Regions from separate parts of the Peribacillus sp. NPDC046944 genome, predicted to be linked through region 3. Evidence: riboswitches for the same ligand, from Rfam matches in the RefSeq annotation. Region 3 holds a riboswitch; each other region holds the start of a gene.
What was found. A riboswitch is a leader RNA that binds a small molecule or an ion and turns the genes downstream of it on or off. The one in region 3 is predicted to bind cobalamin.
Positions count from the first base shown of each region.

Region 1: it holds a riboswitch for cobalamin, as region 3 does, so the genes downstream of both, mmgD (citrate synthase) here and metE (5-methyltetrahydropteroyltriglutamate--homocysteine S-methyltransferase) in region 3, are expected to answer to the same signal.
Region 2: it holds a riboswitch for cobalamin, as region 3 does, so the genes downstream of both, ACQKIC_RS03555 (helical backbone metal receptor) here and metE (5-methyltetrahydropteroyltriglutamate--homocysteine S-methyltransferase) in region 3, are expected to answer to the same signal.

Region 1 is NZ_JBNNML010000008.1:49,820-55,718, reverse strand. It holds gene ACQKIC_RS15260 (DUF2294 domain-containing protein) at 143-538, shown strand; gene prpB (methylisocitrate lyase) at 863-1,771, opposite strand; gene prpD (2-methylcitrate dehydratase) at 1,785-3,221, opposite strand; gene mmgD (citrate synthase) at 3,313-4,440, opposite strand; cobalamin riboswitch at 4,665-4,863, opposite strand; gene ACQKIC_RS15240 (NupC/NupG family nucleoside CNT transporter) at 5,215-5,899, opposite strand, start outside.
Region 2 is NZ_JBNNML010000002.1:101,532-113,407, forward strand. It holds gene gntK (gluconokinase) at 1-145, opposite strand, end outside; gene ACQKIC_RS03500 (AIR synthase related protein) at 629-1,321, opposite strand; gene ACQKIC_RS03505 (ECF transporter S component) at 1,318-1,812, opposite strand; gene ACQKIC_RS03510 (cob(I)yrinic acid a,c-diamide adenosyltransferase) at 1,815-2,399, opposite strand; gene ACQKIC_RS03515 (bifunctional adenosylcobinamide kinase/adenosylcobinamide-phosphate guanylyltransferase) at 2,413-2,841, opposite strand; gene ACQKIC_RS03520 (histidine phosphatase family protein) at 2,775-3,413, opposite strand; gene cobS (adenosylcobinamide-GDP ribazoletransferase) at 3,371-4,162, opposite strand; gene ACQKIC_RS03530 (bifunctional adenosylcobinamide kinase/adenosylcobinamide-phosphate guanylyltransferase) at 4,159-4,734, opposite strand; gene cobD (threonine-phosphate decarboxylase CobD) at 4,707-5,780, opposite strand; gene cbiB (adenosylcobinamide-phosphate synthase CbiB) at 5,755-6,720, opposite strand; gene ACQKIC_RS03545 (heme ABC transporter ATP-binding protein) at 6,717-8,189, opposite strand; gene ACQKIC_RS03550 (FecCD family ABC transporter permease) at 8,196-9,251, opposite strand; gene ACQKIC_RS03555 (helical backbone metal receptor) at 9,214-10,179, opposite strand; cobalamin riboswitch at 10,346-10,523, opposite strand; gene ACQKIC_RS03560 (ABC transporter ATP-binding protein) at 10,645-11,493, opposite strand; gene ACQKIC_RS03565 (FecCD family ABC transporter permease) at 11,490-11,876, opposite strand, start outside.
Region 3 is NZ_JBNNML010000017.1:36,194-48,069, forward strand. It holds gene ACQKIC_RS19650 (glutamate-1-semialdehyde 2,1-aminomutase) at 4-1,293, opposite strand; gene chbG (chitin disaccharide deacetylase) at 1,513-2,259, shown strand; gene ACQKIC_RS19660 (hypothetical protein) at 2,310-2,630, opposite strand; gene ACQKIC_RS19665 (ABC transporter ATP-binding protein) at 2,781-3,788, shown strand; gene ACQKIC_RS19670 (ABC transporter permease) at 3,830-4,621, shown strand; gene ACQKIC_RS19675 (ABC transporter permease) at 4,626-5,411, shown strand; gene ACQKIC_RS19680 (acyl-CoA thioesterase) at 5,454-5,930, opposite strand; gene metE (5-methyltetrahydropteroyltriglutamate--homocysteine S-methyltransferase) at 5,923-8,229, opposite strand; cobalamin riboswitch at 8,369-8,566, opposite strand; gene ACQKIC_RS19690 (potassium channel family protein) at 8,849-9,271, shown strand; gene bcp (thioredoxin-dependent thiol peroxidase) at 9,334-9,804, shown strand; gene ACQKIC_RS19700 (aminopeptidase) at 9,816-10,925, shown strand; gene ACQKIC_RS19705 (D-2-hydroxyacid dehydrogenase) at 11,071-11,876, shown strand, end outside.

The sequences.
Region 1 (5,899 bases), on a different contig from region 3:
ATTTTACCATATACTTCCGTTTTTCCAATTAAAAGTATTATTTACTCATTAATCCTATATATTTCTAATATTTTAATATATATACAAACTTGTATTGACAAAAACTTGAATCCGGCATTATGATGAATCCCATATACGATCGATGAAAAAAATCGGAGGCATTATGTTAAACCAAAAAAAGAAAATTGAAGCCGAAATTAGTGCAGCATTCATTAAATTCCAGCGTGATTTAATAGGCAGAGGTCCACAAGAAGTTAAAACCTACATTATTAATGACATGCTGATCACTCGTTTTAAAGGAGTGTTGACTGTCGAAGAAAAACACCTTGTCAGTCAGGATTCTGGAAAGAAGCTTGTAAAAAAAATGCGCTCTCTTCTACGTGAAATGTACAGTCAGGATTATGAAAAAATTGTTGAGGATCTAACAGGTTGTAAAGTCCTTTCTTCACACAGTGACATTAGTACCAAAACGGGAGAACGGATCGAAGTTTTCATAGTTGATAAGGATTTGGAAAAATACCTAGAAAATCTAAAATAAATGGTGAATTTAGCAGACATCACCTCAATTGGAAGAGCAGAAACATGGGTGAACTAACTTTCTGTTCTTCATTCTTTTATTAAACCATGCTCTATTGTTTTTCCACACGCCCTAACCTCATTCCGGAAACTTGACTACTGGTTTCTCTTTATACTCTTGGCCGCACTTTTCCATATCAAATAGTTATAACCATAGATTCTACATATCTTACAAAATCCTATTCATAGTCTGCCAAGCACTTCACTCTCTCCCCATTAAAACGCCAGGACAAAGTCATCTGAAATAGGAATCCCTTAATCTTTGCGATTAAGGGATTCACATCATTTATTGGTCTTTAGTTAAAACCGTTTTAGCGATATCTTTGTCTAGTCCTTCAAAATCATGATAAGCAATAGTTTCATATAACTCACTACGAGTTTGCATATCTGATAAAGCTTCCTTTTGTGTGCCCTGGTTCTTGATTTGTTTAAACACTCTCTCATAGGCTTTAGCCGCCACGCGAAGGGAAGTTACAGGATATATCACCATTTGATACCCCATATCATGAAATTCTTCTGCGGTGTAATAAGGCGTTTTCCCAAATTCAGTCATATTCGCCAATAGCGGTACGTTAATCCGTTGGGCAAAATGCCGGAATTCCTCTTCTGATTGAAGTGCTTCAGGGAATATGGCATCTGCCCCCGCTTCGATATAGGCATGTACTCTCTCAATGGCAGCTTCTACCCCTTCCACTGCCCTTGCATCAGTACGCGCCACAACAATAAGTGAAGGAGCAACCTGTTTAATCGCTTTTATCTTTTGCTGCATCTCTTCAGAAGAAACGAGCTTCTTTCCATTAAGATGACCACATTTTTTGGGCAAATCTTGATCTTCTATTTGGACGGCAGCTATCCCTACTTCTTTCATCTCTCTTGCTGTACGGGCCACATTTAAAACCCCTCCAAACCCTGTATCGATATCCACAAGGATTGGCAAATCTGTAGCCCGAACAATATCTCTTGCACGTTCTGCCACTTCTTCTGAAGATACAATACCTAAATCCGGTAAACCTCGGCTAGCTGTATAAGCAGCTCCGGATAAATATAAAGCTTGGAATCCTGATTCTTTAGCCATGAGTCCCGCCATAGCATCATGTGAACCTGGAATTTGTAATATACCTGGTTCCTGTATTAATGTTAAGAAGCGTTCTGCTAGTTCTTCCTGTGATGATTGTCTATTTACGATCCAAGCCACTGATAAGCCCCCCTTAGATTAAAAATAAATCAACGAATTCGTTAACTTTTAAATTTGATAATGCCTTTGGATTCAAGCAAGCTTCTTGAATTTTATTTTGTTGTTTTTGTGAGTAATGAGTGCTAATGTTGTCTTTAAATTTCCTTAAAACCTTTGGAAATGCTTCTTCTCTTCTAAAACGATGACCAAGAGGGTATTCGCATTCCACAAATTCTGAAACCGTTCCATCTTGATAATGAATTTGAACAGCGTTGGCGATTGAGCGCTTGTTCGGATCTAGATAATCCTTCGTATATTGTTTATCTTCCACTACCACCATTTTATCCCTCAATTGATCAATTCTTATATCCCTTGCCGCTTCGTCTTCGTAATGGTCTGCCGTAACATTTCCATTAATTAAACCAACGGCAGTTATATATTGAATACAATGGTCACGGTCCGCAGGATTGTTTAAAGGTCCTGTCTTATCAATGATACGAATAGCTGATTCATGTGTTGTGATGGTGATCTTTTCTATTTCATTCAAACGGTTTTTAACTTCATCGTGTAATTGCACTGCACACTCGGCAGCTGTTTGCGCATGAAATTCAGCTGGGAAAGATACCTTGAATAACACATTTTCCATTACATACGAATCTAATGAACGAGCTAGCTTCAGTTCTTGCTTATTGAACAAAACATCTTGAAATCCCCAACCTGGTGCTGAAAGAGCTGTCGGATATCCCATTTCTCCTTTTATAGCCATCAATGCTAAATGAACACCCCGGCTTGTTGCATCCCCAGCAGCCCATGATTTACGAGACCCTGTATTTGGTGCATGACGATATGTACGGAGACTGGAGTTATCAATCCATGCATTGGATATAGCATGAATAATCTCTTCTCTAGTGCCTCCAAGAGCTTTTGTCACAACAGCCGTCGTCGCTACTTTTACGAATAACACATGATCAAGACCGACTCGATTCAAACTGTTTTCTAATGCTAATACACCCTGAATTTCATGTGCTTTAATCATCATTTCAAGAACATCCTGTACCGTTAGTGCTTCTTTTCCTTCTGCAATATTTACTCGGCTTAAGTAATCCGCTGTCGCAAGAATACCTCCCAAATTATCAGATGGATGTCCCCATTCGGCAGCTAACCACGTATCGTTATAGTCCAACCATCGAATCATACAGCCAATATTAAATGCACCTTTGACTGGATCCAATACATATGAAGTACCTGGAACACGCGTGCCATTTGGTACTACTGTCCCTGGGACGACCGGTCCTAATAATTTCGTGCATTCTGGATATTGAAGTGCTAAAATCCCGCAGCCAATTGTATCAAGTAACACATAACGGGCAGTCTCGTACGCCTCTGTACTAGTAATCTCTTTGTCTAACACATAATCTGCAATTGTCTCTAATAATACATCCGTTTGATTAATTCCATTCACCTTTAGCATTTTTTCATTCCCTTTCTATGCAAAATCATTTATTATTAGAAATGGTCGTTGGTCAGAACGACCATTCGGCGAGCTAATAACTTACATTTTTTTAGTTGGTTAAAATAGTGTGGTTACGACGCTCGCCTATATAATTTACTCGAGGCCTAAAAAGTCGGTTGTTTGCATGTTGTTCAACCACATGAGCGCATAACCCTACTGTTCTAGCACTAAAGAAAATAGGTGTATAGATTTCAATGGGTAGACCTAGCATGTAATATACAGGTGCTGCATAATAATCCAAATTCGGATAAAGGCCTTTCTCTCTTACCATGACCTCTTCGCCAGCTTCGCACATTCTATAAAGGAGGTCGTCTCCTTTATTGTCACAGAGTTGTTTTAACGCTTTTTTCATGATTAGGGCTCTTGGATCCATCTTCTTCATATAAACACGATGACCAAAACCCATTATCTTTTCTTTGTTTGCTAATTTCTTTTCAAGCAACTGCTCGAACTTTTCAACTGTTCCAGCTTCCAAAAGCATGTACATGACCGCTTCATTTGCTCCACCATGTAAATTGCCTTTCAACGAAGCAACCGCTCCGGTTAACGCACCATACAAATCGGATTGTGTAGAAGCGATGACTCGAGCTGTAAACGTAGAATTCGGCATTTCATGTTCGCTATACAATAATAAGGATTGATCGAAAATCCTTTCTTCCAATTCTGTTGGCACTTTACCAGTAATCATGTAATAGAAATTTGCACTATAAGATAAATCCTTATTAGGAAGGACAACTTCTTGATTTTTCAGCACTCTATAACTATTAGCTACGATAGTGGGTACTTTCCCTAATAATTTGTAAGCGCGTTCAATATTGGCTGAAGTTGAGCGATCATCAATTAGCTGTTCATATCCAGCTAATGCGGAAATTCCCGTTCTTAACGCATCCATGGGATGTGTTTTGTCAGGTAATAGCTTGAATATTTCTAAAATATCAGTTGGTATTTCATATTCTTCCTTCAGTGTTTTCTCTAAGAACGCTTTTTCCTCTAGGGTTGGCAGATTATCATTTAATAGTAAATTAACGATATCCAGGTAATCTGTATTTTCAGCCAATTTAATCAAATCATATCCTTGGATTATAATTTCACTCTGGACCGTATCAAGAAATGAAAGTTTTGTCTCTGAAGCTATAATCCCATCCAATCCAGGTGAATAGTTTTCTTGTATCGACATTTTTACTCCTCCTATTCAAATGAAAGCGTTAACATAACAGGTGTATCTTCTTTAACCATTCATACTTTTGAATTCTCTTTCAATACCCTAACCAAAAAGAAAATGGTCTTTACATTAAAAAAACAACTTCCAATGGAAGTTGTTAATTAACGAATGGTTGCCTAAATAAACATGAAAATTCATGCCAAATATTCGTAATTAACACCTCCTATCCTCGTAGGTAATTGATGCATGATTAGTTGGCAGGTCTCCTGGCTTATGATCATCGCTTTTCGAACCTTCCCATTTCTATCTGCATAGAAACAGTGGCATCTTCGAATCGCTCCCAAATACAGTTGCGGGACAGCATCGGAATCAAACCGATTTCCCTTTTAAGCGAATAAAATCAATCATGTTATTCGCACCAAATAATTTACATATTCAATTTTCTATTTAAATATACCAAATATTTTAAATATTTACAATTATATATTTGGATTCACTCGTTCAGATTTAACATATTTTGTAACTAGATAGAAAATCACGAGGTCAACCAGAAAATTCTGCATCCAAAACATTTGCTTTAAGCCTTTTTCTCTAATAATACAAAAAGGAAATTTAGACTCGTCCACAGTTTGTTAAAAGCTGGAATTAATTTTCTTCCAACAGAACAGATTTTCATTATTAAATTCCAAATAGCCAAGGATTCCTAAAAATCACTTGGCTAATTTGTTTTTCATTCACGTATTAAAACCGCAATATTTAAGGTGATCTAGTAAACTATAATACACAGCGTTACCAAACAAACAATCCAACAATCATGGCACTTAGCATGGAGACTGCCATTCCACTAAGCAATAGCTTCCAAACATTCCTTCCAATGATACTCGATTTTTCCTCGTCTAGAATCGAATTGAACGTTCCGTAAATCATGCCGACTGTACTAAAGTTCGCAAATGAGGTCAGGTACGTAACGGCCACAGCTACTGTATGCGGGGCCAAACCGCTGATCTGTGTTTTCAAGTCGAGCAAGGCTACGAATTCATTCGTTGCCAGTTTGATTCCCATTAATTGAGCAACATACATCGTATCATCCCAGTTTAATCCAAACAAGAAAGCGAATGGGCTAAAGATGACAGAAAAGATTTTTTGGATTGTCAACCCATCTACCGCAAGCCCTAAAATACCGTTAAGGCTAGCCGTTAATGCGACATAGCCGATTACCATGGCCATAATGACGATCACCATCTTGACTCCAACTAGCATACTGTTTGAAATGGTTGAAAAGAAGTCTTTACGTTCCTCTTTTGTAGGAATATATACGACATCTTCCTCTTTACTGACAGTAACAGGATTTAACATATTGGCTATAAGCAAGGCATTTAAACAATTCAATGGAATAGCGACGAATACAAATTCAGCCGGAACCATGGATAAATACGCACCTATAATCGAACCGCTTATACTGCTCATACTCATA
Region 2 (11,876 bases), on a different contig from region 3:
CCTGTTCTGCAACGGACGGTGTGGGACTGTTCAATGGATATCCCTTAGAACATGTTTGCACTACCTTACCGTCTTTCGTAAAAAGAACCACTTTTGTACTTGTTGTCCCAATATCGATTCCCATCATATAATTAGAATGCTTCATGCTATTACATCGTGCTCCTTTCTCTTAAACAATTGTATCCAATAGTAAGATTAGGATAAGCGAAACGACTGAATTGCCGTCCCCATTTTCGATTCATACATGTGTCATCAATTACTAGATACAGGTCGGGCCAAATAGAATACTGTTCTTCTTTATTAAAACCCTTTGCTTAGACCCATGTAAAGGAAGAAACAAAGCCTGTACCGGTAAAAAATAAGCAGGTTTCGTAAAATCAGGTCCCCAATAGAGTCATAGGGTGCAGGGATGTAAAATGGAACTAGAATTAGAATCACTCAACCATTCCAGTAGCTTAGCCATATGAACGGATCTTTAACAACAGTTCCGTAATATATTATGAGTGTTTCCCTAATTACTCCAACTCATAAGATGAATCAAAGAATTATCAAGGGCACTCACTAGACGAAAAGGGAGGGACCCTACTCGGCGCTTATCAGGTCTCTCCCTTTATATATATATGTACCATCACACGAGAATAAGCGGACCGCAACGTTGGAAAATGTCCGCTTCTAGGCTTTCAGGATAGGTGATCAAAAAACTGGTAGATGGACCCGATGACTTCTCGATATCTACACGACCCTTTATCCGTTCGGGTATTCCCCCACCTTGAGGATCCAGCTGCTCCCATTCATAGGCAATGCCTTTCGAACCTACAGGAAGAAGGCGGACCCCTTCAAGTTCGGAGCACCATTTAAAGAGGGATAAAGGTGCAACCCACTGCTGTTGTTCCATAACCTCGTCGCCAACCAACGGCCTGCCGACAATGGCCATTTTCCGATTGGAAGTTTGCTTCGAACCCCATTCTTTTTCCCGTTTTCCAATGACCATCAACCCTAATGCGGATTGTTGGAGGGGCATGTTACTCTCTGTACTGCCAGTAATGGACAGGTCTAACCCTATTTCATCCATTCCCTTCCTTACACCCTTCGTCAAACTTCCCCAGGCCTCATCGCCACAGAAGTTTTGAAGGACGACTGCGATTGGGCTCCCACCGGAGGCCAAACATTCCATGACCGCTACCCGAAAAGAGTAATAGCCGACCACCTCATATGGGACATGAACAAGATCTTTTTCCTTCAGCCCGATTCCACCACTATTATCTGTTGAGATAACCAAGGACTGGGAATCATTGAACGGTAAGATCAGTGAATCCATCATTCAAGTATTCCTTCTCGTATGAACACCTTTTTCAAGACTGGCACGAGACGAGGAATCAAAAGAATGCTCAAGAATACATTCAATGCCGTAGCCGCCGTTAAAGAAGGTACCAACATCATGTAAAACTCAGTGCTAACCAAGAATACGAAAGGTAATCCTACGATGAAGGCATTACCTAAAAAGAAAAAGGAAAAAGCGCTTATTTTCTTATCGTGGTCATATAGGACACCAAACATCCAAGCAAGGACTGCCATTTCCAACATGATTAAGAAATGAAACGGACCAAGTGGCGTGCCGCCAATCAAGGCAGATAAGATATGGCCTAAACCAGCCACGATTCCTCCCGTAATCGGGCCTAATGCAACAGCCGCCAATAGTGCCGGAAAGCTATCGAAAGCTATACTTCCAATTGGGGAAGGAATCTTGATCATCGCCCCGACCAACGATAAGGCGATGAACATGGAACTCATGGTGATTTTTCTTGCGTTCATGTTTATTCCTTTTCCTTTCTTTTTCCTCCGCGGAATACGTTAGCACTACGGGCATATTCGACATCCTTCACACCAAGGCGGAAGTTGATCACTCGTGCGACCGCAAAGAAATAATCCGATAACCGATTTAAATATTGCAGGGAAAGAGGAGACACCGCTGCACCCGATTTGATCAAGGAAACCACCAATCGTTCAGCCCTTCTTGTAACGGTACGTGCTATATGGATTGTTGCAGCCGCTTTTGTACCACCTGGCAATATGAACTTTTCCAATTCAGGGGCTTCGACGATGAAGGCATCGATTCGTTCTTCTAAGTATGTAATCGCCTCATCCGTCAACTTTTGAGGGGCTTTATCAGAAACGGTCGCCAAATCACCACCGCAGTCAAATAGCTCATGTTGGATCTTTTCCAAATCTACTAGTATATCTTCAAAAACCGCCGAATCCAATTCAGTTACGGCAAGCCCAATATAGCTATTCACTTCATCCACAGTCCCGTAAGATTCAACACGGATATCATCCTTATCCAAACGGCCCCCGATTACGCTTGTTTGCCCTTTATCACCTGTACGTGTATATATTTTCATCTCTATTCCTCCTCTATTTAATTCGTTGATTGATTCCATACCAAATGATATCCACGCGTGTAGAAATGGAGGCCACATCTTGAAAGATCCATCCGCATGCATCACGCCATTGACGGTTCTTTTTTTCGATTGGAACGATGCCTTTTGATAGATCCGAACCGATGACAACACATGTGCGACCACTTTCTTCTTTCTCCCATATTCGCCAGCCGTCCAGGATTTCCTTCCACTTCTTCCGGATTGACTCCACATCCATGATATTCACATCCTGCCCAATCCACGCATCGATTCCCTGTAGCACGACGATATCCTTTTGAAAATCTCTGAAATCCGGTTGGTCGTTTTGATAGCCTGATAGCCATAGACCCTCAGTATTCAACCCGTAAAATTGCTTGACCCATTTAGTTTTCCCATTATAGGCACCGCCTGTAACAAAGTGCAACGTTCACCCCTCCTCAACCTTTCCTTGTTTTCCCAAATCAGCTCATACCCCTTCGCATGGGGTATCGACCAATCCCAAAAGGGCTTTTCCACCGGTGCATAACGGGCAAGAAGCTCACGTATCACACCTCCATGAGTCATCACCGCATACGTGGAGCTATCCTCATCCGCGATCAACCGGGCCCAGCCATTATGAACCCGCCTGGAAAACTCAGGATAACTCTCCCCTTTAGGAACAGCTGCCACCATGGGATCCTCCAGCCATTTTTGATAATCAGCATTCGTCTTCAGTTCTTCATAAGTTCGGCCTTCCCACCTGCCGAAATTCATTTCACGGAAAGCAGGCCATCCCACTGGATCAACCTCCGGGAACAGATGCCTTGATGTTTCCATGCACCTAAGTAAGTCGCTTGAATGAATCCTTTCATATCTTGGATAGTATCGCTTCCATTCTTCGATATCCCTTTTTCCTTTTATGCTTAAGGGAGAATCCGTCCACCCTAAATAGGCTTTTCGCTCATTGGCTTCCGTCAACCCATGGCGAAGTAGTGTAATAGCCACAGAATCAGCCATAACCACACCTCCACTCCTTCAACTGACGCGCCCAGCACATCACCCGTTATTCCACCGAACCAACGAATGATTTTCCGTTTTATATAAAGGAGAAAGAGTAGTGCGGCGATCCCCATGATCGCGAATAAAGCCATGAGGTTGATATCGATTAAATAAGCTATCGCAAAACTTAAAAGCAGGTAAATCCAATATATGTGCAAGCTGTTTTTCCTGACTGCACTTTGGAAAAAGGCGCCCAGTCCCTCTTTTTTAGCCAACTGCATCCGGCTAAGTAAATAGCCCATCACGCATTTACTTAGAAAGGGAACCATGATAATCAAAAAATAAGTCCATTCATTGATCCGTTCGATGATTTCATACATCCATATAAAGCGGGCAGCTAACAGCACAATGACAGAAATGACACCAAATGCACCGGTCCTGGAGTCCTTCATGATCTCCAGTCGTCGTTCTTTATCTTGGTACGAAAAGAAGGCGTCACTTGCATCAATCCAACCATCAAGGTGCAACCCACCTGTTAGGGCAATCGTTAATACCCATATCACAAACGCAATGGCTAGGGGGGAAAATGGTGTCCATTCCACAAGCCCGTATAGCACTCCCCCTAATATCAGACCTAGAAACAATCCGACCAAAGGAAACGTTTGGATCGCCCGGTGAATATACTTCTTATCCATTGGAAGTTGTTTCTTTATGGGAAACACCGTAAAAAATTGCAAGTTAATTAAGAATCCAATCCAGCTATTCATTCAGGGATACCCGCTTTCATCCTTAGAGGGACACCTGATTCGACAAGATAGGCCTCATCTGCCCTTTCAACGATCGCTTGATGAAGCAATCCGAGCACTTTTCCGTATGTATGTAGAAATTCATCTTGAAAAATGGGCTCCTGTAACACTTCATTGCTTACGATAATCAGGCTTTGAGCTTCCTTCCTGATTTCACCGATGCCCTTGATTATTTTGGTGAATACTTTATGTAGAAAATCCTCTGTAAGGGGCACATTAGGCAGAAATAATTCATTATCGAGCAACGTCGTCAGGCAATCAAGCAAGACGATTGATTTTGCATCCAGGTCCTTCCCTATTCGGCTAACATCCGTCGGATATTCCGATGTCCTCCATGCAAGCGGACTTCTATGCCTGTCCTGACGGTGCCTATTAATCCGCTCTTCCATTTCGGCATCAGAACTCCGGCCACAAGCAAGATAATGTAGGTTGCCGCCCGATTGAATGGCAAGCTCCACCGCCTTTTTTTCTGCAAAGCTGCTTTTACCACTTCGAACGCCCCCCGTTATAAAATAGAGCCTAGAGTTTTCCACTGTTTTACCGCCTCCATCAATGCCTTATTATCCTGCTCACTTTTCACTGCAAACCGGAGCCACCTGCCATCCAAACCAGGAAAATTATAAGTATGGCGCGGCACGATGCCCCTTTTCAGTAAAAAGGGAAACAGGGAAAGAGACTCGTCCCTCACTAAGTAAAAATTCACCGTACTTTCAGAGACCTCGATATCCAGTTCCTTATAAAAACGGAATAAATCCCTTTTTTGCCTTTGAATATATGCTCTTGTTCTACTCATATATGCTTCTTCTGCCAAACAGAGTTTGCCTACCTCCAGGGCGATATGGTTGACGCTCCAATGTGGTTTGAAGGTCTTGGCCCGTGTAATAATGGTCGGGTCAGCCAATAGGTAACCCAGCCTTAATCCAGGTATCGCGAAAATTTTCGTCATTGATCGTAAAATGAGCAAATGAGGAAACTCTTTAATAAGAGGTGCATAGGAAAAGGCATTATCCGTAAAATCATAAAAGGCCTCATCCAGCACCATCATGCATTGGGCTTTTTGGCATGCTTCGATTAGTTCCCGTACTGTCTCCTCCTTATAAGAAATGCCAGTCGGATTATTGGGCGTACATAAAAAGATGGCAGCATACTTTGGCAAAAGCGGACGTAATCGATCCAAGTCCAGTTCCCACCTGGGCGCTTCCAGTTGAAAAAAGTCGACCTCGCAACCTGCTGCCAAACAAGATTCGGCATATTCGGCAAAGGCTGGTTGTATGATTAACACTCGTTTATTCGCCAGTTCTTTCGCCACAAGCGTTATGATTTCCGCTCCTCCGTTTCCAACAAGTACAGAATCTTCAGGAAGTGCTTCTTTTTTTGCTATCATATGTGTCAGCTCTACGGCATGTGGATCTGGGTAGTCGAGGATACCCTCAAAAAAACCCGACCATCTCTGTTTTATACTAGAGGGTGGACCCAATGGGTTGATATTGGCACTGAAGTCCGCATACGATTGTGGCATTTCGATTCCCAGTGCTTTGTAAAGATAATGCGGATTAGAGCCATGAGTTGGTAATTGCAAATAAAAGTCCTCCTAACCAAAGCATCAACAGGAATAAAAAAGAAGTCCGATGCATGATGGTAATCGTTTTTTTTATATGAATCGCTTCTAGCGGAACAATTGGAAGGCCCATTCTAGCTCGATTGGACACCACACCTTTGTACATATTCCTTCCGCCCAGTTGAACGCCCAGGATGGCTGCAACACCCGCTTCGCACCACCCACTGTTCGGACTTGGGTGCTTATGGGCATCCTTGAATAATATAGCCCACCGCCCCTTCCAGCCGTTATGGACTGACTTTGATCCAATCAGCATCAAAAAACCGGTTAAACGGCTCGGAATCCAGTTCACTAGATCGTCAAGCTTGGCAGAAGCCCATCCGAAGTCAGCATATTTATCATTTTGGTATCCAACTATGGAGTCGCATGTATTGATTGCCCTATACATCATGGCAAGTGGCGCTCCTCCGATGGCAGCCCAAAACAGGGGAGCCGTAATACCGTCACTCGTGTTTTCCGCTACCGTTTCAACGGTACCCCGAACAATTTCCGGTTCTTCTAGATCTGCCGTATCACGGCCCACAATATAAGAAAGCTTCCGCCTCGCCTTGGCCATATCCCGTGTATTCAATGGTCGATAAACATCCATTCCCGCCCGTCTTAAACTCTTTTGAGCGATCGTGGTGGAAATGAGTAGCGCTTCCCAGATGATACCGGCAGCAGGATGGATTCTATACGCTAAATAGACGGTGATGCCTGTGGCTGCCAACACGAGCAGCAAGACGAGCAGTAGCATGAACAGTCCATTCCGCTTCTTTCTTGCCCCTTTGTTGAGAGCTTCATCAAGTTTATTGATAAGCGATCCTATCCATTTAACCGGGTGTGGCCAATCAGGAGGGTCGCCAATGACCAAATCTAGGATAAATGCCAATGTGATTGCATAAAGATGGTAAAAAATCATAAGCTTTCAATCCGTTTCCTACTATTTTCAATCGCTTCCACCGTACAGTCATAAACGCCACGGCTAATTAACTTCCCGAGGGGCGTGATGGTACCCGCATATCGGAGGGTGGTTCCTCTTTGTGTGGCTGCAATCAAGATGCTATCCGTCGATGTTCCAGTCGCCCATGTGTTTGTCACCTGATCTAAGACATGTAGGTCATGAAGCGCTTTAACCTTCGCCTCGGTAGCTGTCACTATACAGTGAATGAACGCTTCTTCCGCCAAATGGCCATTCACGAAAACCCAGGTATTGATCGTACCCGGCGATGAAGTCCATGAATGCCTGTCTGCCAAAGAGGCATCGATGGCATTCCCTACCCCCGCTGTTACCATGATGAATATCGAAAAACCCTCATCTCTTAGAAGTCGATATGACACTGTATCCAAAAACACGGCCGTCATCATTCCGACGGTTTCCTGCGGTTCAAATCCGTATGTCTTCAAATAGTCAGCCATTTCAGCAATATGGTCATCACAATTGTAATCGTAGTGGACATGTCGATTAACAAAGTGCTGATGCCACCCCGTTCCCGAACCAGTTACGCCGGATGACATGGTTCTAAGCGGAATGGGTGAACTTAAATGAAGGAACTCCGGAGCCTGGTTCAGATAACTTTCATTGATCTCCAAAGGGTCCAGCTCTCCTGTATGCTTCTCGGGTACAATGAACATTTGCGGCTTAGGTAAGGCAGGATGAGGATGTTTTTCGATTTTTGTCCTATATACCTCCTGAATCCGCTCCTGCTGAAGCACTTCATTCGGCACGTCAATCACTTGGACTCGCCCTTTTTCAAGCAACATCAGGCGATCGCAATATAAGCCAGCCAAGTTCAAGTCGTGAAAAATTGAAATGACCGTCAATTGTTGTTCCTTAGCCATTTTCCTCATCAAATCAAGAAGTTCTTTTTGATAAGACAGATCCAGGTGGTTCGTCGGTTCGTCGAGAAAAAGGATTTCCGGTTCTTGTGCAAGAGCTTGTGCCAACAAAACACGTTGTCTTTCCCCGCCTGACAAACGTTCAAAATGCATTTCCTGAAAGACTGCCACTCCCGTTTGCATCATCACGCGTTGAACGATTTCTTCGTCTTCAGACGTCCAACTATGAAACCACCCTGTTTGATGGGCATATCGCCCAAGGGCAACGGTCTCTTTTACTGTATAGGAAAAAGCCAATGAGGAATGCTGCGGCAAAACGGCGATGACCTGTGCCAGTTGTTTGGACGAATATCCCTGTAGGTCTTTCCCCTTAATATCGATGGTTCCCGCCTGATACGGCAGGATACCGCTAAGCATCCCCAATAGCGTCGTTTTCCCACTTCCATTCGGACCAAGAATACCGAATAATTCTCCTTTTTTCACATCAAACGAGACGGAGTCCAAAACCGTTTTATTATCATATCCTCCTGTTAACCCTTTAACTTCAAGCATACACTTCTACCCTTCTCTCCGTCTCTTTAATAAAATAAATGCGAATGCCGGCGCACCGATAAGCGAAGTAATAACACCTATCGGCAATTCTGTCGGTGCGATGATCGTTCGTGCCACCAGATCAGCCAATATTAAAAATCCGCTTCCCACAATCAATGATAATGGCAACAGATGCGTATGGTCTGGCCCCCAAATCCTGCGGACCAAATGGGGGATGACCAGCCCTACAAAGCCAATCGTCCCTGATACGGCAACGGCAGCCCCTGTCAGTATCGAGCCGGCGATCAGAATCAGCATCTTCCTCCGCTGAACATTCACGCCTAGGTGCCTCGCACGGTCTTCCCCAAATGTCATGGCATTCAATTCGTGGGTGTTCATCATCAATACGAGAGAACCAACGAGGAAAAATGGCAAAATGATCGTGACATGACTCCAACCACGCATCGAGACACTTCCCATCAGCCAGCTGATGATTTGCCTTAACTCCTCACCCGTCAATGCAATCATCAATGAGATGAAAGCACTTAAAAACGAGCTGAAAATGATGCCGGTTAAAATAATCGTTTCTACCTTCATGGAACGATCCATTTTTCTTGCAAAGGTCAATACGCAAAAAATCGTCAACAATGAAAAAAGAACGCTTAATGTAGGCAGTGTATATAGGCCCAAAAACGGCAGTGACAAATTCAAAAACAACGTTAATACTGCACCAAGCGAAGCCCCTGAGGATATTCCCAGGGTATAGGGGTCAGCTAGGGGATTCCTGAGCAATCCCTGAAATGCTGCCCCTGCTATTGCAAGGGATGCCCCAACCAAACTTGCAAGCACGACCCTCGGCAGGCGGATGTTCATCACGATATTCGTCAGTGTCCCATCCGGTTCCATGGCCAGGGGCAAATGAAGGACTTCCTTGCCAATGATTTGCAAAAGCACTGGTATCGGAACGGAAACCGATCCTAAGGAAACACCGATCAATATCGAAATAACCAAAAATGATAGGGCAAATACATAGGCCAATGCCCGTTTAGTTTTTAAATACGTTCGGATAGACTGATTTGGCAAGTTCCTCTACTCCCTCTATAAGCCTAGGACCGGAACGAGTGACAATATCTGAATGGACATCGAAAACCTCACCATTCTTAACTGCCTGAATGTCGGCCCATCCATTTCTTCCCGTTACCTCTTTGACTGGATCTCCTGTGTAATAACCATAGGTTGTAATGATGACATCCGGGTTGGCCGCTATCATCGACTCTTCATCGAGTTTTACCCAGCCATCCAATTCACCTGCGACATTATCCGCTGAAATGATGTCCAGCATTTCATCCATGAAAGTATTTTTTCCCGTTGTATAGATTTCAGGTGACGGTGAAACCTCTACAAAAACACTTTTTCTATCCTCACTCTTGATTGCCTTAGCCTTTTCTTTGATCTTTTCCAGCTTGTTCTGCATCGTCTTGACGATTTCCTTTGCCTTATCCAGTTCCCCTATTGCCGTTCCAATCATCTCGATAGACGTATACACTTCTTTAAAGCTTTTAGCATCATTGACGATTATAACTGGAATACCCGCATCCTTAAGCTGTTGGATTCCTTCTTTGGAATTATGGGCACTCTCATGAGCAAGAACGATATCAGGCTGCAAGGCTAAAATCATCTCTGTATCTATTTCCATTCCACCTATCTTCTGAATATCTTTCGTTTCTTCCGGGTAATTGTCATTTTCAGACACTCCAATCACTTTCTCACCCGAACCTAGCGCAAAGACCGCTTCTGTATTACTTGGGATTAATGAAACAATTTTTTCTGGTTTCTGCTCGATGGTGACTTTGTTACCCACTGCATCTTGTAACGAAAGCGGGAAGCCCTGGTTAACAGCTTGTTTTGTCGACTGGTTTTCTCCTGTTCCATCCTGGGAGGCATCGCTACAGCCAACCAATATACCAACCATCAATCCCATCACAAGCATGAAACTATATATCTTCCTCATCTTAAAACCTCCATCATTTTTGAGTTCATTTCTGGACCTTCACACATGTGTTGCGAATATCAAAAGACATACAAAAAAGCATCCCCCATCAAAACGGAGGATGCTTGTATGGCAACGGAACAAAAAAGGGACATAGCTCTGCCACACACCTCCCCATCCGCGTGGTTACCGGTGTACAATTTTGGCAGGTCTCCTGGCTCATGGTCATTGCTAACGGCACCTTCCCATATTATTCATACAGTGGTATACATCCGTTAACTCCCATTTACAGTGGCGCGACCGCGTTGGCATTTCACCAACTTCCCTTTCAAGTCCTTACAGACACCAAATTGTTCATATGTATATAATTTCACTGCCTTTCATTATACACCATTTAGGAAATCGTATTATATGATATTTCAGATTACTTTAAATTAAGATTTGGAACACAAAAAGGCAACCATCACATGGCTGCCTTCTATAGCTTTAGATGTCACTATTAAAACGGCATGTACTTTGATCACGTAAAAGACCTAGATCTTTCGGCACCATCGTTTCAATCAAAAAGTCATCCTCTTCCTCATAAATGATTTTCTTCATTTCGATGCCGAAGTACTCTTTCATCCGGGCTTCCGTCATCACTTCGCGGACTTCGCCATACACCACACGCTTTTCCTTGGCAGTCATTAAAACATGGTCAGCCAAGTAGAATGCGTGGTTCGGATAATGCGTGTTTATGATACAAGAAATGTTCTTCTCTTTCGATAACCGCTTTAGTGTCTGTAAAATCACGATTTGCTTTTGAATATCAAGATGCGATTCTGGCTCATCAAGAATCAATACATCCGGGTCCGATACAAGCGTCCGGGCAATCAAGGCCAGCTGCAATTCCCCACCACTGACGGAATTACAGGACTTTTTGGCAAGGTGAGCAATGCCAACCATTTCAAGAGCAGCGATGGCAGCCTCCCGATCCTTTGCAGAAGGCTGGGACAGCGTACTGATATAAGGCGCCCTTCCCATAATGACAAGCTCTTCCAAAGTAAATCCGAAAACCATTTTATGTGCCTGAGGAACATAACCGATTCGTTTCCAGATCGTTTTGCGTGATAGCGCAGTAAGCGGCTTTCCGTCGATGAGCGTTTGACCCTTTTTCCAATCAAGAAGGCCGGTGATACACTTCAGCATCGTGGTTTTACCGGCACCGTTCGGGCCAAGGATCGCCATGATCTCTCCGTCATTCAACGAAAAGTCAATGTCGGTCTGGTAAAGAAAAGGAGCTTTCTCTCTTTTTTTAGCATAGAAAAAATTCCCTCCCTGCACCTCGATTTTCATGACCACCCACCTCCTGTCTTTCTAAGTAGAATCGCAAAGAATGGTGCGCCGATAATGGCTGTCAATATCGATAGCGGAATTTCCGTAGCCGTTACAGAACGAGCCAGGTTATCGATCAGGAGTAAATAGGCGCCACCAACCGATAGGGATACCGGCAGGACAAGTTGATTGTTGTTCCCAACAAGCATTCTTGCCACATGAGGGATAATCAATCCAACCCAGCCAATGATACCGGCTATCGCTACAGAAGAAGCCGTAATTAACGTCGCACCAAGAATGACCGTCCACTTCAATCTAGTGACCGGGATACCTAGCGATTTTGCTTCATCCTCAGGTAAGGTCAGTAAATTGATTCTCCAGCGTAGTGAATACAAAATCAAGAT
Region 3 (11,876 bases):
AGCTTAAATCAAGTTCTTGAATGCATGTTCAACCGCTTTTAAAGTATAAGCGATATCTTCATCCGTATGGGCCGTTGTCAAGAACCAGGCTTCATATTTGGATGGTGCCAAGTTGATTCCTTGATTAAGCATCAGCTTGAAGAATTTACCGAACATTTCGCCGTCCGTATTTTCAGCTTGCTCGTAGTTTTCGATTGTTTCTGTAGTGAAATAGATCGTCAAAGCACCTTTTAGGCGGTTGATGGTAATAGGTACATTATATTGACGAGCGGCTTTAAGGATGCCGTCTTCAAGGAGCTTCCCTAAGCGATCAAGCTCGTCGTAAACGCCTTCTTCCTTCAACACTTCCAAGCAAGCGATCCCGGATAGCATGGAAGCAGGGTTTCCGGCCATCGTTCCTGCTTGATATGCAGGTCCTAATGGTGCGACCGTATCCATGATTTCTTTTTTGCCGCCATAAGCACCGATTGGAAGACCCCCACCGATGATTTTTCCAAGAGCGGTCAAATCGGGTTGAACGCCAAGTAAGTCCTGAGCCCCACCGTACATGAAGCGGAATGCAGTGATGACTTCATCAAAGATGACGAGTGCTCCAGCTTCATGAGATAAGGAAATCACATCTTCCAGGAATCCAGGGTGCGGTTCGACGATGCCGAAGTTGCCGACGATCGGTTCGACCAGGACACCGGCAATTTCGTTGCCCCATTTTTTCAGGGCCTCTTTGAATGGCTCGATATCATTGAAAGGAACCGTGATGACTTCCTGTGCAATACTTTTAGGGACACCAGCGGAATCCGGTGTTCCAAGTGTGGATGGACCAGAACCTGCAGCAACCAACACAAGGTCGGAGTGACCGTGATAGCAGCCGGCAAACTTGATGATTTTATCGCGACCCGTGTAAGCGCGGGCTACGCGGATGGTGGACATGACGGATTCAGTACCAGAATTGGTGAAACGGACTTTATCAAGGCCAGGCATCGCCTCTTTTAACATTTTGGCAAAGGTGACTTCATGCTTTGTAGGCGTACCGTATAAAACACCTGTTTCTGCAGCCTTTGTGATCGCCTTTGTGATATGGGGGTGTGCATGACCTGTGATGATCGGGCCGTATGCCGCCAAATAATCGATATACTTGTTGCCATCAACATCCCAGAAATAAGCTCCTTTGGCATGATCCATGGCCACCGGCGAACCGCCGCCCACGGCTTTATAAGAACGGGAAGGACTATTAACCCCACCGACGATATGCTCCAACGCCTCTTTATGTATAATTTCCGAATTAGTAAAATCCAATCTAAAAACCTCCTAAAAATACAAACATAATCACTCCTAATCATAGCACTTTTCCACTTTAAAATCCCTGGGAAATGGGGCCTGACCCCCAAACAAGCTGACCGAACTCCATATATACCAAGCTTCCATGCTTTTTATTTTGTTTGGGAAATAGGGTCTGACCCCCCATGGTCTGGTATATTCATAGTAGTAGGTAAGGGAATTGGGAGGGGGATAAGGATGCCGAAGTTGGTTATTAATGCGGATGATTTTGGGTATTGTAAGGGAATTAATTTGGGAATTATAGAATGTTTTCAGAATGGTGTCGTGACGTCGGCAACTTTGATGGCCAATATGCCGGGTGCCGAGCATGCGGCAGCGCTGGCTAAGGAAAATCCGAATCTTGGCGTGGGGATTCACTTGGTTTTGACCTGCGGCTATCCAGTGAGAAGCGATGTTCCTTCGCTGGTGAGGGAGGATGGTGCGTTTCATCGACGCGGCGATATGCATAAGTTTGCTGAACCTGCGGATATAGAAAAAGAATTGAACAGCCAGATGGAGAGATTCCTATCATTGGGGCTGAAACCGACTCACATTGATAGCCATCACCATGTTCACGGCTTGGAGAAGGTTTATCCCATCGTTGAAAAGATAGCGAAAGCGCATGGCTTGCCGGTTCGGAAATTGGATGGGGCACTTCATGGTTATCAAGGCGTGAAAAGGACAGAGAAATTGATAACGGATTTCTTTGGATCGGACCTGACGACAGGCCATTTAGTTGATATTTTGGATACAAGTCTATCCTCCGAGACAGTCGAAATCATGTGCCATCCCGGGTATATAGACGAATCGATACTAAACGGAAGTTCCTACGCCCTGCCACGTGTAAAGGAAATGGCCATCCTGACAGACCCATTGATCCAAAAAGCCATAGCCGCGCGTGACATCGAACTAGTCTCCTATAAAGAGTTGGGAAATAGGGTCTGACCCCCAATCCAAAGAGCTGGAACCCTTGATGGTACAGCTTTTTGGATGAATTATTTCGTTTGGGAAATGGTGTCTGACCCCAAAGTTTCACTTATGAAGGACATTATATCTAGGATGGTGCTTGGGTTTTCGATGTTGAAGGTTTGGCGTTTGATTTCGCCTTGGGCCTGGTAGTAGGTTGCGTGTCCTGTTCCTTTTTCTTCATTAATATGTAAATGAAAGCTTAGTGGGGTATTTTCGATGGAGCCGGACGAATCCCTTTGGACGATCTGGCACAATAGTTGGTCGTATTCGTCCTCGTACAAGAAATCATACCGTAATTCCAGTACGATTTTTTCGATTTGCGTGAGCAATAACTTTTTTATATTCATAGCGATTAGTCTCCTTTTTATAGGTAATACATACATCGTCGAAATTCGCCCAACCCAGGATATCCTGAATCCAGGCATTTTTATTGTTTAAAAAGCTGAGGTTGGCTAAACTATTTGATTAGGACAAGGAATATGGAGGAAAATAACATAATGAGCAATGCAATTCAGGTTAATCAATTACGGAAGGAATTCAAGTCGGTTTCAAGCCGTTCCGGATTAAAAGGGGCCTTCCGCGACTTACTTACAAGAAATTATAAAATCGTGCCTGCTGTCAACGATATCAATTTTACTGTAAAAAAGGGTGAGATGGTAGCGTATATCGGGGAAAATGGGGCAGGCAAGTCGACGACGATCAAGATGCTGACGGGGATTTTGGAGCCGACGTCCGGTGATATCATGGTCAATGGCATGAATCCGCATAAAGAACGGGAAAAGTTCACCCAGACCATCGGGGTCGTCTTCGGGCAACGATCGCAGCTTTGGTGGGATATCGCCGTCCAGGAATCCTTCCGGCTGCTGAAAAAAGTATATAAGGTGTCTGATGAACAATATAACGATCATATGGCACATGTAATCAAGACGTTGGATATCGGGCCGTTACTCGATAAGCCGGTGCGTAAGCTGTCCCTTGGCCAGCGGATGCGTTGTGAACTGGCTGCTGCCTTGATACACAATCCACCGTTGCTTTTCCTGGATGAGCCGACAATCGGCCTTGACGTGTTAGTGAAAATGAAAATCCGTGAGTTTCTGAAGGAAATCAATGAAAGATACAACACGACCATCCTTCTGACCACGCATGACTTGGGGGATATCGAGGCCTTGTGCGAGCGGGTGATCATGCTTGATGAAGGTCAAATCATTTATGACGGGGAATTGCAAAGCTTGAAAGATAATTGGGCAGAGGAAAAACAGGTCCACTTCCAATTCATCGAGCCAGTCGAACTGGATGAACTGCAATCCTTGCCGTTATCCTTTCACGTCAATTGGGAGCACGATGAAAAGAATCATGCATACATAGCCGTGTTAAAAGAAGAAAGTGATCATATTTCACAGCTGGTCGCCGCTGTCGTTTCACATTTTAAAATCAAGGACGTCAAAATCCATGAAACGTCCATCGAAGAGATTGTTCGTAATATTTACGAAGAGGGCACGGTCTGACTCTTTCAGAAAAAATGTGTCTACCAAGAAGGGAGAGGACCATGGGAAAGTATCTTGCGATGATTCGCATGCGTTTTTTGATGATGCTTGCGTATCGAACCGATTATTATACCGGTATTTTAATTTATAGCATCAATATTGGTGCTTATTATTTCTTGTGGAATGCAATATATGGAGAGAAAAGTTCCATTGAAGGGTTATCCAGCATGCAGATGACCACCTATGTGGCGGTTGCCTGGATGGCGCGCGCCTTTTATTTTAATAATATTGACCGTGAGATTGCCGATGAGATCAAGGACGGCAAGGTCGCAATCGAGATGATTCGACCTTATAACTATTTAGGGATGAAGACGATGCAAGGCCTGGGTGAGGGGATTTTCCGTTTCTTTTTCTTCTCCATTCCAGGTATGCTGCTCGTCGCCATCATTTTCCCCATCCATTTGCCAAATGAACCGGCAACATGGGGGCTTTTCGGAATTTCCCTGTTATTCAGCTTCATCATCAATACGCAAATCAATTTGCTAACGGGAATCACGACATTTTTCTTATATAATAATGCTGGATTGATCCGGGCAAAACGGGTCATTGTTGATTTGTTTTCAGGCTTGTTATTGCCTATCAGCTTTTATCCAATCTGGGCACAGGACATCATGAAGTTTCTGCCGTTTCAAGGAATCAGCTATGTCCCGAGTATGATTTTCACAAATGGATACGGAACGGGAGACATCGGCATGGCTCTTTTACAGCAATTGATCTGGGTCATCATTCTCGTTATCCCCATCCAGGTTTTATGGATAGTCGCAAAAAAACAGCTGATTATTCAGGGAGGTTGATGGGATGTTTTACGTATCAATGTTTTTTCAATATGTGAGTCAGTATATGAAAACGAGATTGCAGTACCGGGCGGATTTCGTCATCGAGATTCTTTCTGATTTGTTGAACCAAGTCGTGAATCTGGTGTTTATCTTAGTGGTCTTCGGACATACGGAGTTCCTAAGCGGGTGGAGCCGGGATGAAATCATTTTCATATACGGTTTTTTCCTTATCCCGTTTGCACTATTTTCATCCTTTTTCAACATCTGGGATTTCAACGATCGCTACATCGTCAAAGGGGAGATGGACCGGATTTTAACAAGGCCGATTCACAGCCTGTTTCAAGTCATCTTAGAGCGGATTGAGCTTGAATCATTATTTGGAGTCGTGACCGGTTTGATCATCATCTTCTATTCCGGTGTTTCGTTAAACCTGGAACTAACTTGGTATGACCCGATTCTCTTCATCATCTTTGCAATCGGCGGGGCACTCGCGTATGCCGCCATCTTTGTTGCGATTGCAAGCATCGGCTTCTGGTCTGATGCCAAAACGTCCATCATGCCGATGATGTACAACATCGGGAACTACGGGCGCTATCCGGTTGATATTTATAACAAGGTCATCCGCTTTGTTCTGACTTGGGTGCTGCCATTTGCCTTTGTCGGTGTGTATCCCGCTTCCTATTTTCTTAGAAAAGAAGAGTGGTACGCGTATGCATTTGCCACACCTGTTATAGGGGTCGTCTTTTTCATGATCTCGATCTTCATTTGGAATCAGGGTGTGAAAAGGTACCGCGGAGCAGGAAACTAAAAAAAATCCCTTCAACAATTTTGTTGAAGGGATTTTTTTTGCTTATATGCGTTTGTTTTTTCTCTCGACATATCTAGCTTGTGCTTGGACGTACTGCCGTTTTTCTTCTTCCGTTTCCGGTTGGACCTGTGGAACCGGTATGGGCTTTCCATCTTCATCTATCGCAAGCATCGTTAAAAAAGCGCGGGCGGTGAGTTGCTTTTCGCCAGTCAACAGGTTCTCCCGTTCTACTTTTACGAATACCTCCATTGACGTTCGATGGGCACAGGTGACATAGGCTTCCAAATTGATTGCATCCCCGGTCTTGATGGGGGCCAGGAAGTCAAAGGAGTCGCTTGAAGCGGTTACGACCGGTTTCCGGCAGTGGCGCATCGCTGCAATGCAGGCGATTTTATCCACATAAGCCATCACTTTTCCACCAAAGATGGTATTGTGATGGTTCGTATCAGGTGGAAAAACGAGGTCCGTTAAAAACGTCCGTGACTGTTGAACGGGAATGCCTGTTGTTAAATCAGTCATTTTCCTGTTGGACCAATAGCTTATTCCGGACAACCGTTGCGGCTTCGACCATATTTTTCAGTGAAGCGACGGTTTCTGGAACGCCCCTTGTTTTCAGGCCACAGTCAGGGTTGATCCAAAATTGGTCTTTATCCAGTACCTTGATGCCACGTTCGATCATATCGACCATTTCTTCCACTGCAGGAACGCGAGGGCTATGAATATCATACACACCAAGGCCGATTCCTTTTTCATATGTTTTCTCCTCGAATGCGGAAGCGAGCTCGCCGTGGCTACGGGACGTTTCAATGGAAATCACATCAGCGTCCAGGGAAGAAATGACATCCATGAAGCTATTGAAATCACAATAGCACATATGGGTGTGAATTTGTGTTGTGTCTTCGACGCTCGAAGTGGAAATCAGGAATGAATGGACCGCCCAGTTTAAGTACTCATCACGGTCGCTTTTTTTCAATGGAAGGCCTTCACGCAGGGCTGGTTCATCGACTTGGATCATTTTGATCCCTGCTGATTCCAGTGCCTCTACTTCTTGTTTCAAGGCCAATGCCAATTGATAGCAGATATTTTCCCGTGAAATATCGTCACGGACGAACGACCAGTTCAGAATCGTAACAGGACCGGTCAGCATTCCCTTCACCGTTTTTTTCGTCAAGGCTTGTGCATACACACTTTCTTTGACCGTCATCGGATCGATGAAATGGACATCTCCATAGATGACGGGAGGTTTGACACAGCGGGAGCCGTAAGATTGAACCCAGCCTTTTTCAAGGAAGACGAATCCACCCAATTTATGGCCGAAAAACTCGACCATATCGGTCCGTTCAAACTCCCCGTGCACAAGGACGTCCAATCCGATTTCTTCCTGGATATCAATCCATCTGCTAATCTCCTCGTTCACGAATGCTTCATATTGATCAGCCGTCCATTCACCGCGTTTGAATTTCCCGCGGGCCTGTTTAACTTCCGCGGTCTGCGGAAAGCTTCCAATTGTCGTGGTTGGAAGGAAGGGCAGGTTGAAATACGCCTGTTGTTTTTGATAGCGCTGTTTAAATGGCAGGGTACGGCCATGGGATTGCTGCTTCGCCTGTTCGACAGCGGATTGAACGTCTTTATGGTTTCTGGCCTTTGAATTCTTTAAGGTCTGCCATGCAGCTTTGTTTGCCGCCAGCTTTTCTTCGATTGATTCTAGACCTTCGCTGTTCCCTCTGACCAAAAGCGTGATTTCTTCTAGTTTCTCATCAGCAAAGGCAAGGGCTTCTTTCACTTTGCTGGCCAGTTCTGTCTCGTTTCGAACCGTCACTGGCACGTGTAGCAGGGAGCAGGAAGGTTGAATCCAAATCCGATCTTCGGATACGTGTTTCGTAATGGACTCGACCAACCCGATTTTTTTCGTCAAGTCAGAAAGCCAAATGTTTTTCCCATCAATCACACCGGCCCCAAGTATTTTATCTTTTGGAAAGCCGACTGTTTGAAGATTGCTGAGATTTTTTCCTTTGTCATGGACCAAATCAAGGCCAATTCCTTGAACGGGCAAGTCAATCACTTCTTGGTAGTGCTCTACAGCATCAAAATATGTTTGCAGCATGATGTTCAGGTTGGGGACAGCTTCGTTCAATTTTTCATACAGGTATGTAACAGTTTTCATCTCGTCTTTGGAAAGGGAAGAAACAAGGGAGGGTTCATCGACCTGCACCCACTTCACTCCTTCTTGTTCCAGCTCTCGCAAAATTTTTGTGTATAAAGGCAACAGGCTCAGGATGATGGCCGGAAGATCTTTTTTATCATAGCCTTTTGACAAAGAAATGAATGTGTAAGGTCCGACTATAACCGGCTTCGTATCGATTCCTAGTTTTTCCTTGGCTTCACGGTAAGCAGTAAGTGGCTTGTTTTCTGTCAACGTAAGCTGGGATTGTTTTAGCTCTGGAACGATATAATGATAATTTGTATTGAACCATTTCGTCATTTCGGAAGCGACTTCATCCTTGTTCCCACGGGCCATTGAATAATAAACGGAAAGGGGGACCATGCCGCCTTTATAAGCCGAATAGCGTTCTGGCACCAGGCCGAACATGACGGACATATCGAGCATTTGATCATATAACGTAAAGTCGTTGACCGGGATGATATCGATGCCTTGATCTTTTTGTTTTTGCAAATTGCCTAAACGGATCGCTTCCAATTGCGCCGTGAATTCCGTTTCGTTTAATGTTCCAGCCCAATATGCCTCTAATGTACGTTTCCATTCACGATCTTCACCGATTCGTGGGTACCCTATATTACTACTTTTCAACACATCCATCTCCTTTTAATGAAATAACAACAAAAAAGCATCCCTAACCGTCAAAAGAGAAAGTTAGAAATGCTTAAAATAAAGGGGCACGAAAATACCCCTTATCATTATAAGGTCCCTAACACCTCCCTATCTCCCGTAGGTTAAAACAGTGTTGTCGAAATAGGCAGGTCTCCTGACTCAGGGAACTCTTCCTTAGCACTAAAAGCCTTCCCAATCCAAAAGGACCAGTGGCATCAAACAAAAGCGCTATACATTCCCATTACAGTGGCGGGACCGTGCCGGAATTACACCGGACTTCCCTTTTAATCCTAAAAGCTTAGGAACCTATCTCCACATATGAAATTCATAAAAAACTCCGTCCGCATAAACACGGACACTAAAATTTACAAAATATTATAAAAACTTAACCCATCTTAGCATATCCCGGCCAAATGGGTCAACAAGGAAAAAGTCGGGAAATGGGGTCTGACCCCCACCATGTGGCACGAGAACCCATGCTGTATCTATGTTTTCTTGATGGTGCAGCAGCTGGGAAATAGGGTCTGACCCCTAAAACGAGCATATATTGACTCGCAAAAGAGTATGTATAAGGGAAGTGGGTTGTTTTTGAAATGAGGCGTGGGGGATGACCTTTTATATTTTGATTGTGGGGATTATCTTTTGCATGGTGATGAGCATTCGGACCTTATTTCTTTCTGAGTCGGAGGCAAAGAAGTTTTCTCTTGAAGATATGCTGTGGCTCGGCAATTTATATGCGACATTATTAGTCGGTTTTGCACTGATTTATTTATTATACGAGCTTCAGAATCATTCGGTGATTCTTGATATGGGCAATCGCTTGGATGGAACCTTTTCCGAGCAGCTGAAGACTTCATTTTATTTTAGTGCGATGACGATGTTCTCCGTCGGATATGGGGATATCTCCCCAATCGGCATTGGCCGGATGATCGCGACAATCCAAGCATTCATTGGCTATACGCTTCCTGCGGCATTTGTGATCAGGGCTGTCATCGATTTTGAACAGAAGGAAAGAAAGAACAAGAAATGAAAGTTGTGTTTCTTTCGATTATTGGGTACGCTTACCATGATGAAAGAAATGGAGGGTTTAGAATGACGGTCGAAATTGGAGAAAAAGCACCAGACTTTCAATTACCAGCAAACAACGGAGAACAAGTTACCCTATCAGGATTCAAGGGTAAACACGTTGTATTATATTTTTACCCAAAAGACATGACACCCGGTTGCACGACGGAGGCTTGTGATTTCCGTGATGCTAATGAACAATTCGAAGAGCTTGATGCTGTCATCATAGGCATTAGCCCGGACCCGGTAACACGTCATGAAAAATTCATTGAAAAACATGGGTTGCCTTTCCTGTTGCTTGCTGATGAAAAGCAAGAAGCCGCTGAATTATATGGCGTATGGAAATTGAAAAAGAACTTCGGTAAGGAATACATGGGCATTGAGCGTTCGACTTTCCTGATTGATAAGGAAGGAACGATCGTTAAAGAATGGCGTAAAGTCAAAGTAAAGGGCCACGTCGAAGAAGCGTTGGAAACTCTTCGTGACCTAGAAAAATAAGGTACAGGCTAATGAAGGATGAGCGACTTATCAAGCTTGCCAAGCAGCTGATTCATCATTCACTGAGGCTGCAGGCGAAAGAGCGAGTCTTGATCCGTGGGCCTGTTGCAGCAAAGGCCCTATTGAAGGAACTGATTGACGAAGCCTATAGAATGGGGGCCTATCCTTATGCGGAACTTGAAGATGACGAAATTACCAGTCATCTGCTAAAAGGGAATGTTAAGGAACAGCTCGATACCTTATCAAAATGGAATTATAAGAAATACGAAGATGTGGATGCAGTCATCATCATATCGGGCGATGGAAACGAAGGGCGAGGAGTGAGTGTCCCTCATGAGAGATATCGCCTTCAGGAGGATGCCATGAAAACGTCCACCATGTTCTTCGTCAATAACCGGCGCTGGGTGTTACTGAATTATCCGACCATTGGTTCTGCAAAAAATTCCGGCATGAGCTTTGAGCAGTATGAAGATTTCTTGTTAAACGTGTGCACACTTGATTATCACAAAATGGAAAAGTCCATGAAGCCTCTAAAGGATTGGATGGATCAAACGGATCAAGTTCGGATCATATCGCCGGGGACTGACTTGGCTTTTTCCATTAAAAATATCCCCGCTGTCATTTGCGCTGGTAAAAACAATCTTCCAGATGGTGAAGTGTTCACGGCACCGGTAAAAGACAGTGTCAATGGCACGATTTCCTTCAATACTGCTTCCGCCTATCAAGGAGAGGTATTTGAGGGGATAACCCTTACATTTAAAAAGGGAAAAATCATGAAAGCTTCTTCCAATCAGTCGGACCAAATGAACCGTTTGCTCGATATGGATGAAGGGTCCCGGTACATCGGGGAATTCGCCCTGGGAATCAATCCGTATATCATGGAACCGATGGGTGATATCCTATTCGATGAGAAGATTAGTGGCAGCCTCCATCTTGCCACTGGTCAAGCTTACCAAGAGGCCGATAATGGAAATCAATCATCGTCTCATTGGGACATGGTCTTGATCCAGCGACCCGAATATGGCGGCGGAGCGATCTACTTTGATGATATACTGGTTCGTAAGGACGGTTTATTCGTGCCACGGGAATTATGCGAATTGAATCCAAATCAATTAAAATAAAGCCCTTTTTAATAGGGAGAGGCGTTTGTCCAACTCAAATAGAGGACCCCTGAATATGATTTAGTAAGGGAATACCTCCTCATAGAAAGTTGCGCGGGACATTCAGTGCCCGTGTTTTTTTATGTAAAGAAAAGGAGAGATAATCATGTTAGTATTTTCAACAATCATTCCGAATGAAGACATTCAAAAGAAGATGGCACAAGCATTTCCCGATTTGACATTCATTTATCAAGAAACTTGGGCGGATGAAAAGCTCCAAGAGGCCGAAGTTCTTATTACATATGGAGAAGATTTAACCGATGAAATCATTGAAGAGGCAGTGAACGTGAAATGGATCATGGTCATGAGTGCCGGATTGGAGTTAATGCCTTTTGCCGCCATTGAGAAACGCGGAATCATGGTGACCAACGCTAGGGGCATCCATAAAATCCCGATGGCTGAATATACAATCGGCATGCTTTTACAGTATGAAAAGAAATTAAAACAACTAATTGAGAATGAAGCGGGAGAAATCTGGGACCGGAAGATAGAAGTAGGCGAGTTGAATGGAAAAACGATGCTTATCCTAGGAACGGGGGCAATTGGAGGGGAAGTGGCACGTCTTGCCAAGGCTTTTAGAATGACGACCCTCGGAGTGAATCGTAGTGGGAAAGCCGTCGAACACATCGATCATCTATACGCCCTTACGGAGCTTGAGAGAGCATTGCCTAAAGCGGATTATATCGTAAGCGTCTTGCCTAGTACGGATGAAACGAAGGATTTGTTAAAGAAAGAACATTTTAAGGCAATGAAACGTACAGCCGTCTTCGTGAATATAGGACGGGGAGATCTGTTCAAGGAAGACGTGCTCATAGAGGTCATGCAGGAGCATGAACTCGCTCATGTGATACTGGATGTATTCGAACCTGAACCGCTAGTGAAGGGCCACCCATTCTGGAATATGGAGCAGGT